Regions from separate parts of the Stenotrophomonas sp. YJH_SMC_80 genome, predicted to be linked through region 1. Evidence: riboswitches for the same ligand, from Rfam matches in the RefSeq annotation. Region 1 holds a riboswitch; the other holds the start of a gene.
What was found. Region 1 has a riboswitch for cobalamin ahead of AC5P99_RS09625 (epoxyqueuosine reductase QueH). Riboswitches for the same ligand answer to the same signal wherever they lie in the genome.

Region 1 (7,375 bases):
TGCTGGACGCCAACCCCGGCTGGGATGCGCTGGAGGCCGGCGTCGCGCCTGATGGCGACGCCGACCTGGAGACCGATTTCTCCAGCTTCGTGGTACCCGGGTGCCCGCACTGCGGCGGGGTGTTGAAGCCGGACGTAGTGTTTTTCGGCGAAAACGTGCCCCGCGAGCGGGTGGAGGCGGTGCACGAGCACCTGCAGCAGGCCGACGCCGTGCTGGTGGTGGGCTCGTCGCTGATGGTCTATTCCGGCTTCCGCTTCGTGCAGGCGGCGGCCAAAGCAGGACTGCCGGTGGCGGCGTTGAACCGTGGCCGCACCCGTGCAGACGACCTGCTGCAGTTCAAGGATGAACGCGATTGTGCTGAGGCGCTGGCGTCGGTTATCGAACCATCGGCTGGGTAGAGTCGACTGTCAGTCGACTCTACAGGCCACCCGCCGCCGCGAAACAGCGATCCATCCAGATGGTTGATCCCGGAGCCGTGCGGCGGTGCAATACGCATCCCCTACGTCGTCCATCACTGTCTTGAGCCAGCTGTTTTCGCCGATCTCGTTCGGCCCCCTGACCCTGTCCAACCGCATCGTCGTCGCGCCGATGTGCCAGTACTCCGCCGAAGACGGCCGCGCCAGCGACTGGCATGCCATGCACCTGGGCAACCTCGCGCAATCCGGCGCCGGCCTGCTGATCCTGGAAGCCACCGCGGTCGAGCCGCGTGGCCGCATCAGCTGGGCCGACCTGGGCCTTTGGGATGACGGCACCGAGGCCGCGTTGGCACAGGTACTGGCCAGCGTTCGCCGCTGGTCGCCGATGCCGCTGGGCATCCAGCTCGGCCATGCCGGTCGCAAGGCCTCGGTGAACCGCCCTTGGGACGGCGGTGGCCAGCTGCCGGCCGACGATGCGCGTGGCTGGGCCACCGTGGCGCCGTCGCCGCTGCCGTTCCACGCCGCCGATCCGGCACCGCAGGAACTGGACGAGGCCGGCATCGCCGAGGTCATCGCCGCCTTCGCCGCCAGTGCGGTGCGTGCCGAGCGCCTCGGCTTCGAGCTGATCGAGCTGCATGCCGCCCACGGCTACCTGCTGCACCAGTTCCTGTCGCCGCTGAGCAACCGTCGCACTGATGGCTACGGTGGCTCATTGCCGAACCGCCTGCGCCTGCTGGTGGAAGTGTTCGACGCCGTGCGTGCGGCGGTTTCGGACAAGGTCGCCGTGGGCGTGCGCATCTCCGCCAGCGACTGGGTCGATGGCGGCTGGGATCTGGTGCAGAGCGAAGCGCTGGCCCAGGTGCTGGACGCGCGCGGCTGCAATTTCCTGCATGTCTCCAGCGGTGGCCTGGACGAACGCCAGAAGATCACCGTCGGTCCGGGCTACCAGGTGCCGTTCGCGGCAGCGATCAAGGTCAAGGTGCGCATGCCGGTCATCGCCGTGGGCATGATCACCGAGCCCGAGCAGGCCGAATCGATCCTGCGCCATCGCCACGCCGATGCCGTGGCCCTGGCGCGCGGCATCCTCTACGACCCGCGCTGGCCGTGGCATGCCGCTGCCGCATTGCGCGACAGCGTGGAACCGGCGCCACAGTACCTGCGCTGCGAGCCGCGCGATGCGCGCGGCGTGTTCAAGACGCGCTGAGGCTCACACCCGCCAGGCCGGCGCGATGCCGGCCTGAAGGTGTTCGAACAGCGCGCGGATCTTGGCGGTGAAATCGCGGCGGTCGCTGACGCAGAAGTAGACCTCCATCGGTTCCGGGCGCCACGCGGTGTCGGCGTCGAACACCGCCTGCAGGCGGCCCTCGCGCAGGTACGGCTCGGCCACGAATGCGGCCAGCCGGGTGATGCCGGCACCGGCCGCCGCCAGCGTCGCCAGCGCATCGATGTCATCGCAGACCATGCTCGGTGGCAGCGCGGCGTCCACGCGCTGGCCGTCCTTCAGCAGGCCCCAGCGCAATGGCCGGCCATCGGTGGGGAAGCGGTGCAGCAACCCGCGATGACCGCCCAGATCGGAAGGCTGTTGCGGGGTGCCGTGCGCCTTCAGGTAGGCCGGCGAGGCACAGAACACGAACGGAACACGCGCCAGCTGCCGCGCGACCACCCCATCCTCCAGCTGCGCCCCGATGCGGATGCTGGCATCCACCGCTTCCGGTCCATGCTGCACGGCGCGGTCGGTCAGGCGCAGCTCCAGCTGCAGTTGTGGGTAGAGCTGCTGCAGTGAAGGCAACAAGGGGGCAAGCACGTGGCGACCGAAGGCGCTGCTGCTGGCGATGCGCAGCGGCCCGGCCGGTTCGATGTCACCGGCGGTGACCATCGCCTGCGCGCGCGCCAGGTCGGCTTCGATGTGGCGCACCTGCGCCAGGTACAGCGCGCCGGCCTCGCTGAGCGCCAGCTGCCGCGTACTCCGGTTCAGCAACCGTACGCCCAGATGGGCCTCCAGCCGGTTGATGTTCTGGCCGACCGCGGTGGCGCTGATGCCAAGGATGCGGGCCGCGGCGGCAATGCTGCCGGTCTCTGCGGTGCGGGTGAAGCTGCGGATCAGTTGCAACAGGTTCATGACCGACCAGCTTGCCACGGGAAGGTCCAAGTATCGCTTGGTACTGAACCAAGCAGGCCGGTTGCACCCGTGATCATCCGGCCGCTGGGCAGGGCGCTGCCCTACACTGTAGCGATGCGCCCCGATTCCATTCTTACCCTGTCCTGCCCCGACCGCACCGGCATCGTCTACCGCGTGTCCGGCCTGCTGTTCGACCACGGCTGCAACATCCTCGACGCCCAGCAGTTCGGCGATGAGGAGAGTGGCCGCTTCTTCCTGCGCGTGCACTTCGACCGCGATGCCGGCCTGCCGCTGGAAACCGTGCACGCGGCCATGGCCACGCTTGCCGAGGGCTTCGGCATGGACTGGCAGCTGCACGATGGCCGACGCCGCGCGCGGCTGCTGGTGCTGGTCAGCAAACAGGGGCATTGCCTCAACGACCTGCTGTTCCGCGCCCACAGCGGCCAGCTGAAGGTGGACATCGCAGCAGTGGCGTCCAACCACGCCGACTTCGCGCCGCTGGCGGCGTCCTACCAGGTGCCGTTCCACCACCTGCCGGTGACCGCCGATACACGCGCGGTGCAGGAGCAGCAGATCATCGACCTGGTCGAGCGCGAGCGCATCGACCTGGTGGTGCTGGCGCGCTACATGCAGATCCTGTCACCCACGCTGTGCCGCGCGCTGGCCGGCCGTGCGATCAACATCCACCACAGCTTCCTGCCCAGCTTCAAGGGCGCGCAGCCGTACCACCAGGCACACGCGCGTGGGGTCAAGATCATCGGCGCCACCGCGCACTATGTCACCGAGGACCTGGACGAAGGCCCGATCATCGAACAGGACGTGGCCCGCGTGGACCATGCGATGGCACCGCGTGAACTGGTGCGGCTGGGAAGTGATACCGAATCGCTGGTGCTGGCACGCGCGGTTCGCCGCCATGTGGAGCACCGCATCCTGCTCAATGGGCATCGCACGGTGGTATTCCGGTAATCGCCCATCCCGCGTCCGCCGGGCATGGCGCGGCGCTACCACGGTTGCTATCCGGTAGTGCCGGCCGCTGGCCGGCAACTGCAGAGATCCCGAGGTTGCCGGCCAGCGGCCGGCACTACCGAATCCTGATTTCATCCAATGAAAAGCCCCCGGTTCGGCCGTCCCGCGATCTGTAGGGGGGCGTAGTTAGGGGGCTGGATGAATCGATTGTGTTGTTGTGGGCAGGAGCGCGCAAGCGGCATAAGCGACGTGCGCGGTAGCGCCGGGCCATGCCCGGCGGTCACGCCTCAGACGATCGCGATCCCCGCCTTGCCCAGCGCCTCGCGCACCATCGCGTCATTGGCTTCGGTCACCGGCCGGGTCAGCTCCCACAGGAACTTCACCCGGAAGCCGGACTTCACCGCGTCCTGCGCGCTCCACAGCACGCAGTAGTCACGGGCCAGGCCGCATACGTGCACTTCGCGGATGCGGCGTTCATGCAGCCAGCCGGCCAGGCCGGTGGCCGGGCGCTCGCCATCGGGGCCGTGGTTCTCGCGGAAGGCGCTGTACGAATCCACCTGTTGGCGCATGCCCTTGCGCAGGATCAGGTCGGCCACGGTCCAGTCCACGCCCGGATGCAGGGCGGCACCGGCGCTGCCCTGCACGCAGTGGTCGGGCCACAGGGTCTGCGGCTGCGCATGCAGCAGGATGGTCTCGAACGGACGCTGGCCGGGGTGCTGGCTGGCGAACGAGGCATGGTCGGCCGGGTGCCAGTCCTGTGTTGCCACCACGGTGCGGTAGCGGCGCTGCGCCAGCAGATCGGCAATGGGTGCCACCAGCGCATCGCCCTGGTCGCAGGCCAGGGCGCCACCGGGCATGAAGTCCGGCTGCAGGTCGATCACCAGCAGGGCGACATCGGCGGGCAGGGCGGTCATGGCAGTCCCGGTACAACAGAAGGGGCGACCAGCGTGGCCGCCCCATGCCTGCACGTCAATCGTCCTGCGGCGTCCCAGCGTCCTGCCCGTAGTACAACAGGCCGATCTTGATCCGCTCGCGGCCATTCTCGCGGCGATGGCGGTTGGCATCGCGCAGCGAGTACACGCAGCCGCAGTATTCCTGCTGGTAGAACTGCTCGCGCTTGCTGATCTCGATCATGCGGCTGGCACCGCCGCCCTTGCGCCAGTTGTAGTCCCAGTACTGCAGGCCTTCATAGCGCGAGGCGGCGCGGATGCCGCAGTCGTTGATCTGCGCCATGTTCTTCCAGCGCGAGATGCCCAGCGAAGAACTGATGGTGTCGTAACCGTGCTCGTGCGCGTACAGCGCAGTGCGCTCGAAGCGCATGTCGAAGCACATCGTGCAGCGGATGCCGCGCTCGGGCTCGTTTTCCATGCCGCGTGCACGGCTGAACCAGTTGTCGGTGTCGTAGTCGCAGTCGATGAAGGGAATGCCGTGCTGCTCGGCGAAGCGGATGTTCTCCTGCTTGCGCAGCTCGTACTCCTTCACCGGGTGGATGTTGGGGTTGTAGAAGAAGATCGCGTAGTCGATCCCGGAGGCGGTGATCGCCTCCATCACTTCGCCGGAACAGGGCGCGCAGCACGAATGCAGCAGCAGGCGCTTGCCGTCGGCGGGCAGGGTCAGGGTGGGGCGTTGGAGCTCGGTCATCGTCAGGTACCGCATGGACCGCCGGCAACGGCGGTGGCCCATGCATCAGCGCGTGGGTGAACGGGTCTGGCCGGATACCGTGAACAGGACGCGCGCGGCCACACCGCCTGCACGCGCAGGACGACGACGGCCCCGGCAACCTCCCCGCGGAGATTCCAGGTCGAGTCAGGGGACGGTCGTGTCCCCCGGCCGGGGCCGGTATTCGGGCTGATGGACACGGGCCGCAGCCCACCTACTACCCGCCGCTTCCCAGGCGCGAGCCCAGTGCTGTTGGCAGGATTCGTTTCCATTCACCGCTGCGGGGCAGCTCCGGAATGGACGCGCGAGGCGCCTTCACCGGATTCCCGTTTAAATCCCTCCCCGCGCCGCAGCGATGGGAGGGATACCTTCGGCGTGTGCAAGGTGGACCTGTTGGTGGCGCCGGTCAAGAGCGCAGGGGGCAGAGCCCGATGCGCTGCAACGGGATCCGACCCCGGTCGGGATGCACCTTCAATGCCCCACGGCCGCCCGCGTGCGGATGTCGTCCAGCCGCTGGTCGTGCAGCAGGCGGCCGTTCTCCCACACGGTCACCATTGCGTCCTCGAAGCCGTCCGGCAGGGTGTCGTCGCCATTGGCCGGCAGTGGCGCCGTATGCAGGCTGCCATCGTCCAGGCGGCGCAGCAGGCGCATGCGGCCACGCTTGCTGGCCTTGCCGGCGTCGGTGACCGGATCCTTATAGACGTCGATCCACTCGCCCTCGACCCGTGCGGCCGAGCACTTCAGCGCGAACTTCTGCGTATCGCGGTCCAGCCGCTGCAGCAGCGCACCGCCCATGCCGAAGGCCACGTTGTCGGCGGCGTAGCCGTTGTCGGTGATGCGCTGCAGGATCGCGCGGATGGTGTCCGGATTGATGCCATCGCCCTGGATCACCCGCACGTGGTTGAGCACGCGATAGCCCTTGCCGTTGATCGCGTGGCCGAAGGCTTCATCCAGCCGGCGCAGGCTTTCGGCCACCACCTCCACCGGGTCACCCGAGTCGGGACGGATGACCAGGGTGGCGCCCGACGCGATCACGTCATCGCGCAGGGTGGTGCCCCAGTGTTCGCTGATCGCGCGGTAGATGTCATAGCTGTCCGACACCACCGCCACGATCGAACCGGGCTTGCCGAACTGGCGCAGCATGTTGCGATAGGCGTCCACCTCGCGTTCGCGGCCCCAACTGGTGATGGTGCTGTGCTCGGCGGCCGGAATCGAATAGCCGGCCATCGGCGCGTGGTAGTGCGCGCGTGCCAGGCACAGCGCCGACACGGTATCGGTGCCGAGGAAGTTGACCAGGTGCGCGGCACCGCCCAACGCGGCCGATTCCAGGCTCGATACACCGCGCGCGCCGAAGTCGTGCAGCTTGAACGGCAGCTGCCCCTGCGGGTCGTCGCTGGTCTGCTGCAGGAACGCGGCGATGGTCTGCCGTGCGTGCCAGCTGATGGTGGCCACGGTGACCGGATACCACACGCGCAGCAGCAGCGTTTCCAGGTACGACGGCACCCAGAACGCAGCCGGATCGGTCGACTCGATGGTCATCAGTGCCTGGTGGGTGGGCACCACGCTGCCCTCGGGAACGGCGCGGATGCGCACCGGCAGGTGGCCGCCAAGCCGGTCGACGATATCGCGCCAGCCGGCCTCGTTGAACGGTTCGCCGTGTGCGGCGAATACCGCAGCAGCGTCGTCGATGTCGGCGTGGGTGACCGGTCGTGCCAGCGCGTCCTTGAGGATCGCCTGCAGGCCGAAGAACACCGTGCGATCGTGCAGGCCGCCACGTGATTCGACGTAGAAGAACGTGGCATCGGTACCCGGCGGGTACTGCAGCCAATGGCTGGCCTTGTAGCTGTCGGTGTTGAGGAGAAGATTATCGAGGTAGTGCATGACGGAAGCTCCTTCGCGTCGAGTGACACCAGCGGTCTATCCGCCAGTGGGGAGGCCGGGCCTGTCAGCCGCGGCCGAGGAAATACTCCAGGATGTGCAGGTGGTCTTCGAACAGCTGCGGGCCCATGTCCAGGGCTTCACTCACCGGTATCCAGCGCGCCTTGTCGGCGTCGTCGCCGCCGCGCACAGGCGGCAGGTCACCGGCCGGGAATTCGAAGTGGAAACCGTGGGTGATGGTGCGGCCGCGCTGGCTGCGGTCGGGGTGGTCGAAGACCTGCTGGCCCTTCAGCGAACCCTTCAGCACCGGCAGTGGAATCTTCAGCCGGGTTTCCTC
Region 2 (7,375 bases), on a different contig from region 1:
GGATCGCATCGCGGCGGCCTTCGATCAGCACCGAGGACACCGAGAACATCGCCTGCGGACCGGGATGGAAGGTCTGCAGGTGCAGCTGGGATTTTGTCGCTGCCGCGGGCGCCGCGGTGGCCGGTGCGGCCAGCAGCGGCGCACTGGTGAAGCTGGCGGCCAGGGCGAGGGGAAGCAGCAGGGCAGCGGTGCGCATGGGAAATTCCTTGTGTCGAATGGGGAGCCGAACGTGGGCTATGCCGGGCGTCCTTGCCCGGGCCCCTGCGGGCCGTCGCAAGCGACGTTGGCAACGGCTCCTGCCGTTGCCTTCGGCTCTACAGGGCACGCGCGTCGATCAGTACGCCGCGGTGATGATCTGCTTCGGGTACTGGTGCGCTTCCAGCTCGGCGACGAACGCGGCGCCGTAGTCGGCATAGCTGATGCGGCTGTGGCCGCTGGCGTCGGCCAGGAAGGCCTTGGGCTGCACGCGGTACTGGCCGCGCTCTTCACCCGGGCCGATTTCGGCCGCCGGCGAGAAGAAGGTCCAGTCCAGATCGTCCGCCGCCTGCAGTCGATTGAAGGCTTCACGATGGGCCAGCGCGTACGGCTTGTAGGCCTCCGGGAAGGTGGGGGTATCGACCAGCTGCACGCCGGGCGCGACTTCCAGGCTGCCGGCGCCACCGACCACCACCAGGCGCGGTACACCGGCCTTGCGCACGGCGGCGGCCAGCTGTGCAGCCACGTCGCCGACGCGGCCGATGTCATCGCCCGGGCGCGGGCCGTAGGCGCTGGCCAGCACGTCGTGGCCGGCGATGGCGGCGACCAGCGCGTCCTGGTCATCCAGCGGGGCGACTACCGGATGGGCGCCGTCCAGTTCGGCCGGAAGATCCTGCGCGTTGCGCACGATGACAGTGAGTTCGTGGCCGTGGGCCAGCGCGTGGCGGGCGATCTGGCGGCCGATGTTGCCGGTGGAACCAACGAGGGCGATCTTCATGGCAGGACTCCGTGGGGCGGCGTGGGGTGGGAATGGGGCCACTCTAGGCCGCTGCAGTCGCTCGAAAAACAGCGTATAACGCGCTTGTTTGTTGCATGGATCGAGCATATGGACCGACTGACCGCCATGACCGTATTCGTCGAGGTGGCCGAGCGCGGCAGCCTCACCGCCGCCGCCGAGGTGCTGGACATGTCGCGGGCGATGGTCAGCCGCTACCTGGCCGAGGTCGAGGCTTGGCTGGGCGCGCGCCTGCTGCACCGGACCACGCGCCGGGTCAGCCTGACCGGCCCCGGCGAGGCGGCGCTGGCGCGCTTCCGGCAGATGCTGGCCATCGGCGAGGAACTGCAGGGTGAGCTGGCCAGCGATGATCCGGAGCCGCATGGCACGCTGCGGGTGACTGCCAGCGTGTCGTTCGGGCAGAGCCACCTGGCGCGGGCGGTGGCCGGCTTTGTTGCGCGCCATCCGGCGGCACGCATCGAGCTGCTGCTGGTCGACCGCATGGTGAACCTGGTGGAAGAGCGGGTGGACCTTGCCGTGCGCATCGCCCGCCAGATCGATCCCAGCCTGATCGCACGACGGCTGGCCACCTGCCGCTCGGTGCTGTGCGCGACGCCGTCGTACCTGCAGGCGCGCGGTACGCCTACCGCCCCGGAACACCTGGCCGGGCACAACTGCCTGACCCATCACTACGTGGGCAAGAGCCTGTGGCAGCTGCACCGCGATGGCCGTTCGCTGTCGGTGGCGGTGGGCGGCAACATCAGCGCCAACGAAGCGTCGCTGTTGCTGGAAGCGGTGCGTGCGGGCGCCGGCATCGCGATGCTGCCGACCTACCAGGTGGCGCCACTGCTGCGCAGTGGCGAGCTGATCGAGTTGTTGCCCGAGTTCAGTCTGGACGAACTCGGCATTCATGCCGTGTACGCATCACGGCGCCAGCAGCCCGCTATCATGCGGCGATTCCTGGACTTCCTGGCCGAGTGTTTCGCCAGCCCGGCCTTCCAGGATCTGGATTGGCGCCCACCGGGCAAGGAGAACACATGAACCACGGACAGGCCTTGATCGACCACAACCGTGCTGCCTGGGACCGCCAGGCCAGCGAAGTGCGCGAATGGTCGCGCCCGGTGGAAAGTTCAACCGTTGCCGCCGCGCGCGAAGGACGTTGGCAGGTGCACCTGACGCCCCGCGCCCTGCCGCTGGACTGGCTGGGTGATGTGCGCGGCCGCCGGGTCCTGTGCCTGGCCTCGGGCGGTGGCCAGCAGGCACCGGTGCTGGCGGCGGCCGGGGCCGACGTCACTGTGTTCGATCTGTCCGATGGGCAGCTGGAACAGGACCGCAGCGTGGCGGCGCGCGACGGCCTGCGGCTGCGCACGGTGCAGGGCGACATGCGCGACCTGCACGCCTTCGCCAACGACAGCTTCGATGTGGTGTTCCACCCGATCTCCAACCTGTATGTGCCCGACGTGCGCCCGGTGTGGACCGAATGCCGCCGCGTGCTGGCGCGCGATGGCATGCTGATGGCCAGCTTCTACAACCCGGTGCTGTTCGTCGGCGCGCGCGATCCGCAGCTTGATGCACAGGGCCTGATCCGGCCGCAGTACGCCATTCCCTATTCGGACCTGGAAGACCTGCCACCGGCCGAGCGCGAGGCGAAGCTGGCGCGGGGCGATGCGCTGACCTTCGGCCACAGCCTGACAGAACTGATCGGTGGACAGCTGGATGCCGGCTTCGTGATCGATCGCTTCATGGAAGACTGGCAGCCGCAGCCGCGCTTCCTGATCGACCGTTACCTGCCCACGTTCCTGGCTACCCGCGCGCGCCGGATCGGCTGAGGCGGATCGGTGCAAAAACCAGCGGCGTACAATGGACGGTCCCACGTCGCACAGGTGCCGTTCCCTTGTCGTATCCCTATCCGCTGGTCGTGTTCGACCTCGATGGCACGCTGGTCGACAGCGCTGCCGATATTGCCGAAGCACTGAACCGCACGCTGGAAGACATCGGCCTGGCGCGCGTGCCGGAAGCCACGGTTCTGGGCTGGATCGGCGACGGCGTGCGTCGTCTGGTCGAACAGGCGGTGCAGGCCGCCGGCAGCGAGGTGGACCTGGCCGAGGTGATGCCGGTGTTCATGGTGCACTACCGTGAGTGCCTGCTGCGTAGCCCGCGCCTGTTCGACGGCGTGGGCGAAGCGCTGGCGCAACTGCGTGCGCGCAACGTGCCGCTGGCGATCTGCACCAACAAGCCCGAAGCACTGGTGCCGCCGCTGCTGCAGCACCTGGGTATCGGTGATGCATTCGCGCTGGTACTGGGGGGGGATTCGCTGCCGCAGCGCAAGCCCAGTGGCGAGCCACTGCGGCACATCGCCGCGCACTTCGGCCTGCCGGTGGAGTCCTGCCTGATGGTGGGTGATTCGTTGACCGACTACCGCGCCGCCGAAGAGGCCGGCATGCCGATCGCGCTGGTGCGCTACGGCTATCCGCGCGGCCTGGACCTGGCCACCGCGCATGCGGTGGCGGTGATCGACGACCTGCGTGAACTGCCGGGGTTGCGGGGCTGAAGCAGAGGGGTAGTGCCGGCCGCTGGCCGGCAACCCGGAATGCGTTGCCGAAGGTCATGATGTTGCCGGCCAGTGGCCGGCACTACCATGAACGTTGCGCTCACTTCGGCTGGTAACGCACGCTCAACTGGTACTCGCGGCCGGGCTGGTTGAACCATGCCACCGTTTCGTAGCGACGGTCGAAGACGTTGGCGGCACGTGCCAGCAGCGACCACGATGGCGTCAGTGCGTACTCAGCGCGCAGGTCCAGCGTGCCGTAACCTCCCACCTTCACCGCGTTGACGGCATCGTCGTAGCGCTTGCCGGCACCCTGCACAGTCAGGCCTGCGCGGAAATCGCCGAAGCGACGGTCGATGTCCAGGCGCGCGGTCTGCTGCGCGCGGCGTGGCAGCCAGTTGTCGAACTGGGTGCTGCCGCCGGTGCGGTTGCGCGGGTCGGTGTAGCTCAGCTGCGCGTTGATGTCGAAGCCGGCCAGCAGCACGCCACCGGTCAGCTCGGCACCGCGGATGCGGGCCTTCTCCACCTGCTGCATCTTGAAGGTTGCCGCATCGTAGGTGATCAGGTCATCGATGCGGGTTTCATACACGTCCAGGCCCCAGTGCCAGCCCTGGCCCTGCTGCGAAACGCCGAGGTTGGCGCTCTTGGACTTCTCCGGCTTCAACGTCGGCACGCCGCTCCACGGGTCGTACAGATCGCTGAAGGTCGGTGCCTTGAACGCCGTGCCATAGCTGGCGTTGAGGCGCAGGCCGTGGCCCAGCTCCATCGCCCAGCCAACGCTGCCGGTGGCGTGGTTGCCGAACTGCTGGTTGTCGTCGTTGCGTGCGCTGGCCTGCAACTGGTGGCGGCCGAAGCGGCCCTGGTACTGCACGAACACGCCGGTGTTGCGGCGGCTGTCGACCAGGTAACCCGCGCTGCTGCCATCCAGGTTGTCTTCGCTCCAGTCCACGCCTGCGCTCAGCAGCTGGCCCTCGGCCACGCCGAAATCGCCCTGCAGGGAGGCGCTGTCGCGGTGGGTCTGTGCGCTGCCACGTGCACCGAAGTCGCCGAAGTTGTCCGACTCGTTGTCACTGCGGCCGACGTTGGCGGTGAATGCCAGGCGCTCGGAGGGGGTGTAGCGCACCTTGCCGGCCAGCACCTGCTGGCGGGTTTCCGAATAGTTGTAGTAACCGTCGTAATGGTTCTTGCCGTCGGCGCGCAGGGCGCTGCCTTCCACGTTCCACTGGTCGTTGAAGGTGTAGCCACCGCGCAGGCTCTTGGACAGGTTGCGGTAGCCGTCGCGGTCGGGCTCGTCGGCGAAGCAGCCGGTGAACAGCGTGGCCGAGCCGCGGCAGGCATCGATGCCATCGGAATGCTGGTAGGCGATATCCGCACCGAACCAGCCGCGTTCGGTACCGCCGCCAATGCCACCGCTGGCTTCACGCAGGCCGTTGCTGCCACCGCCAAGCTGGAAGTGCGGGGCGAAATCGCCCTGGTTGCGGCGGGTGAAGATCTGGATCACGCCACCGATGGCGTCGGCGCCGTACAGGCTCGACTGCGGGCCGCGCACGATTTCGACGCGCTCGATCTGCGCCAGCGGCAGGTCCTGGTACATGGCCAGGCCGAGGTCGGCGCTGTTGATGCGCACACCATCGACCAGCACCACGGTGTGGCCGGAATTGGTGCCGCGCAGGAACAGCGAGCTCTGCTTGCCGAGCCCGCCGGCATTGGTCAGGTTGATGCCGGCGCGGCCGCGCAGCAGCTCCTGCAGCGACGTGGCCTGGCTGGATTCGATCTGCGCGCGGTCGATCACCTGCGCCGGCGCGATGCTGTCCTGCAGGGCGATCGGGGTGCGGGTGGCAGTGACCAGGATCTGGTCGAGCGCGGTGGTGTCATTGGCGGCCTGGGCCAGCGCGGGCAGGGCGGCCAGCACGGCCAGGGACAGCATTCGGGACTGCAGCTTCATGGGGGACTCCGGGTGCCACGCACGCCCGCGTGGCGAAGGGGAGGAGCCGCGAAGGCAGGCGTGCGCCGATGCCGCAGCGCACGCCACGGTCATCCAGCGCCATGCCCACCGCATCGCGACCTGAGGCTTCCGGGCCGGTCTCCGGGCTTGCCGCCGGGTGGCGCGAGGCCACCGTCCAGGCGCCTTCCCATGCCTGCGGCACAGTGGCGGTGTTGCCTGGAACTGACGTGCTTACCGTTGCGGGGGCAGCGCCGGCCTGGCGTGGAATCACGCGTCACCGGCTTCCCGTTTCAACCTGCCGGCCATGGCCGCAGGTCACCTGGAAGTGGGCGCAGTCTACGGCATCGCAGGCCGTCCCGTTGCGTCGCGCCTGCGCGACTGCCTTTGCTGTGCCTTTAGAATGGTTGCTCGATCCCGTGGTGCCGTTGCCGATGTCCGCCCGTTTTCCGCTGTACCTGCGTCGCCCGTCCGGGACGCGCGCATGATCCTCGACCTGGTCCGCCATGCCGGCAACGGTCGCGATGAGTTCCTCGATGGCCGCAGCGATCCACCGCAGCTGGCCCGCCTGCCGCAGGAACTGGTCGAGGCCTATGCCGGGCAACGCTGGGAGCGGGTGATCAGTTCGCCGCGGCTGCGTTCGCTGCACACGGCAATGGCCCTGGCCACCCCGCGCGGACTGGACGTGGAAGCGGACGAGGAATGGGAAGAACTGGACTTCGGCGATTGGGACGGGCGGTCGCTGTTCGACCTGCCGGAGGATGCACTGGCGGCCTTCCATGCCGACCCGCACGCGTTCCCGCCGCCCAATGGCGAGAGCTGGGGCCACTTCGAGCGGCGCATCGCGCGCGCGCTGGATCGCCTGCTCGATGATGACGATCCGGTGCCGACGCTGGTGGTCAGCCATGGCGGCCCGTTGCGCATGGTGCTGTCGCAGGTCTGCGGCCTGCCCATGTCGCTGTGCTGGGCGCTGCGTATCGACCACGGCACGCGCCTGCGGGTGTGGCTGGAGCGCGGCGAGATCGGGCTGGTGGGTGAGCTGCTGGAGCTGCAGCAGCCCTGAGCGCACTCGCCGGGCATGGCCCGGCGCTACCGATCCCGCATCACACTGGTAGTGCCGGCCGCTGGCCGGCATCCCCAGGAACGCGGAGGCCTCAATCCTCGTCCGCGCCCTCGGGCACGCTGTCCTCAGCGTCATCGTCGGCATCGAAGCGCTGCTCATGCACCGGGCCCGACGCCGGGCCGGCTGCCTTCAGCGGATGCGCAGCGATGCGTGCTTCGTAATCCTGCACCAGTGCTTCACGCTGTGGCTCGCTCAGCTCCTGCCAATGGCAGTCCAGCAACGCGCCTTCCAGCGAGTACAGCAGGTTCAGGCTGGGCTTGAAGCCGGCGCGCTTGACCTTGACGAAGGCGCCGACGGCTCCGATCGCGACCAGGTCGTCGCGGCTGCGCAGGCCGACCTGGCGCAGCCACGCCGCACTTTTCGGGCCGATGTTGCGCAGCTTCGGTGCGCTCATCCCAGCGCCTCGACGAACACGCGGGCGATGGCTTCCAGGCCAGCCTGATCGTCGGCATCGAAGCGGCCCACCTTCGGGCTGTCGAAGTCGAACACGCCGATCAGTTCATCGCCGCGCAGCAGCGGCACCACCAGTTCCGAGCGCGAGGCCGAATCGCAGGCGATGTGGCCGGGGAAGGCGTCGACGTCCTCTACGCGCTGGGTCACGCGCTGGCTGGCGGCAGCACCGCACACGCCCTTGTCCAACGGGATGCGCACGCAGGCCGGCAGGCCCTGGAACGGGCCGACCACCAGTTCCTTGCCGTCGTACAGGTAGAAGCCCACCCAGTTCAGGTCGGGCAGGGCGTGGTAGACCAGGGCCGAGAGGTTGGCCGCGTTGGCGATGCGGTCGGACTCGGC

Region 2: it holds a riboswitch for cobalamin, as region 1 does, so the genes downstream of both, btuB (TonB-dependent vitamin B12 receptor) here and AC5P99_RS09625 (epoxyqueuosine reductase QueH) in region 1, are expected to answer to the same signal.

The regions. Positions count from the first base shown of each region.
Region 1 covers NZ_JCAFVP010000004.1:299,394-306,768, forward strand. Annotated here, with positions in the region: gene AC5P99_RS09600 (NAD-dependent protein deacetylase) at 1-398, shown strand, start outside; gene AC5P99_RS09605 (NADH:flavin oxidoreductase/NADH oxidase) at 520-1,620, shown strand; gene AC5P99_RS09610 (LysR family transcriptional regulator) at 1,624-2,535, opposite strand; gene purU (formyltetrahydrofolate deformylase) at 2,650-3,501, shown strand; gene pncA (bifunctional nicotinamidase/pyrazinamidase) at 3,789-4,415, opposite strand; gene AC5P99_RS09625 (epoxyqueuosine reductase QueH) at 4,471-5,157, opposite strand; cobalamin riboswitch at 5,319-5,548, opposite strand; gene AC5P99_RS09630 (nicotinate phosphoribosyltransferase) at 5,632-7,041, opposite strand; gene AC5P99_RS09635 (bifunctional nicotinamide-nucleotide adenylyltransferase/Nudix hydroxylase) at 7,106-7,375, opposite strand, start outside.
Region 2 covers NZ_JCAFVP010000008.1:80,469-87,843, forward strand. Annotated here, with positions in the region: gene AC5P99_RS14165 (MBL fold metallo-hydrolase) at 1-196, opposite strand, end outside; gene AC5P99_RS14170 (NAD(P)-dependent oxidoreductase) at 335-973, opposite strand; gene AC5P99_RS14175 (LysR family transcriptional regulator) at 1,082-2,011, shown strand; gene AC5P99_RS14180 (class I SAM-dependent methyltransferase) at 2,008-2,799, shown strand; gene gph (phosphoglycolate phosphatase) at 2,865-3,521, shown strand; gene btuB (TonB-dependent vitamin B12 receptor) at 3,622-5,463, opposite strand; cobalamin riboswitch at 5,579-5,801, opposite strand; gene AC5P99_RS14195 (histidine phosphatase family protein) at 5,945-6,523, shown strand; gene AC5P99_RS14200 (TfoX/Sxy family protein) at 6,615-6,977, opposite strand; gene AC5P99_RS14205 (GAF domain-containing protein) at 6,974-7,375, opposite strand, start outside.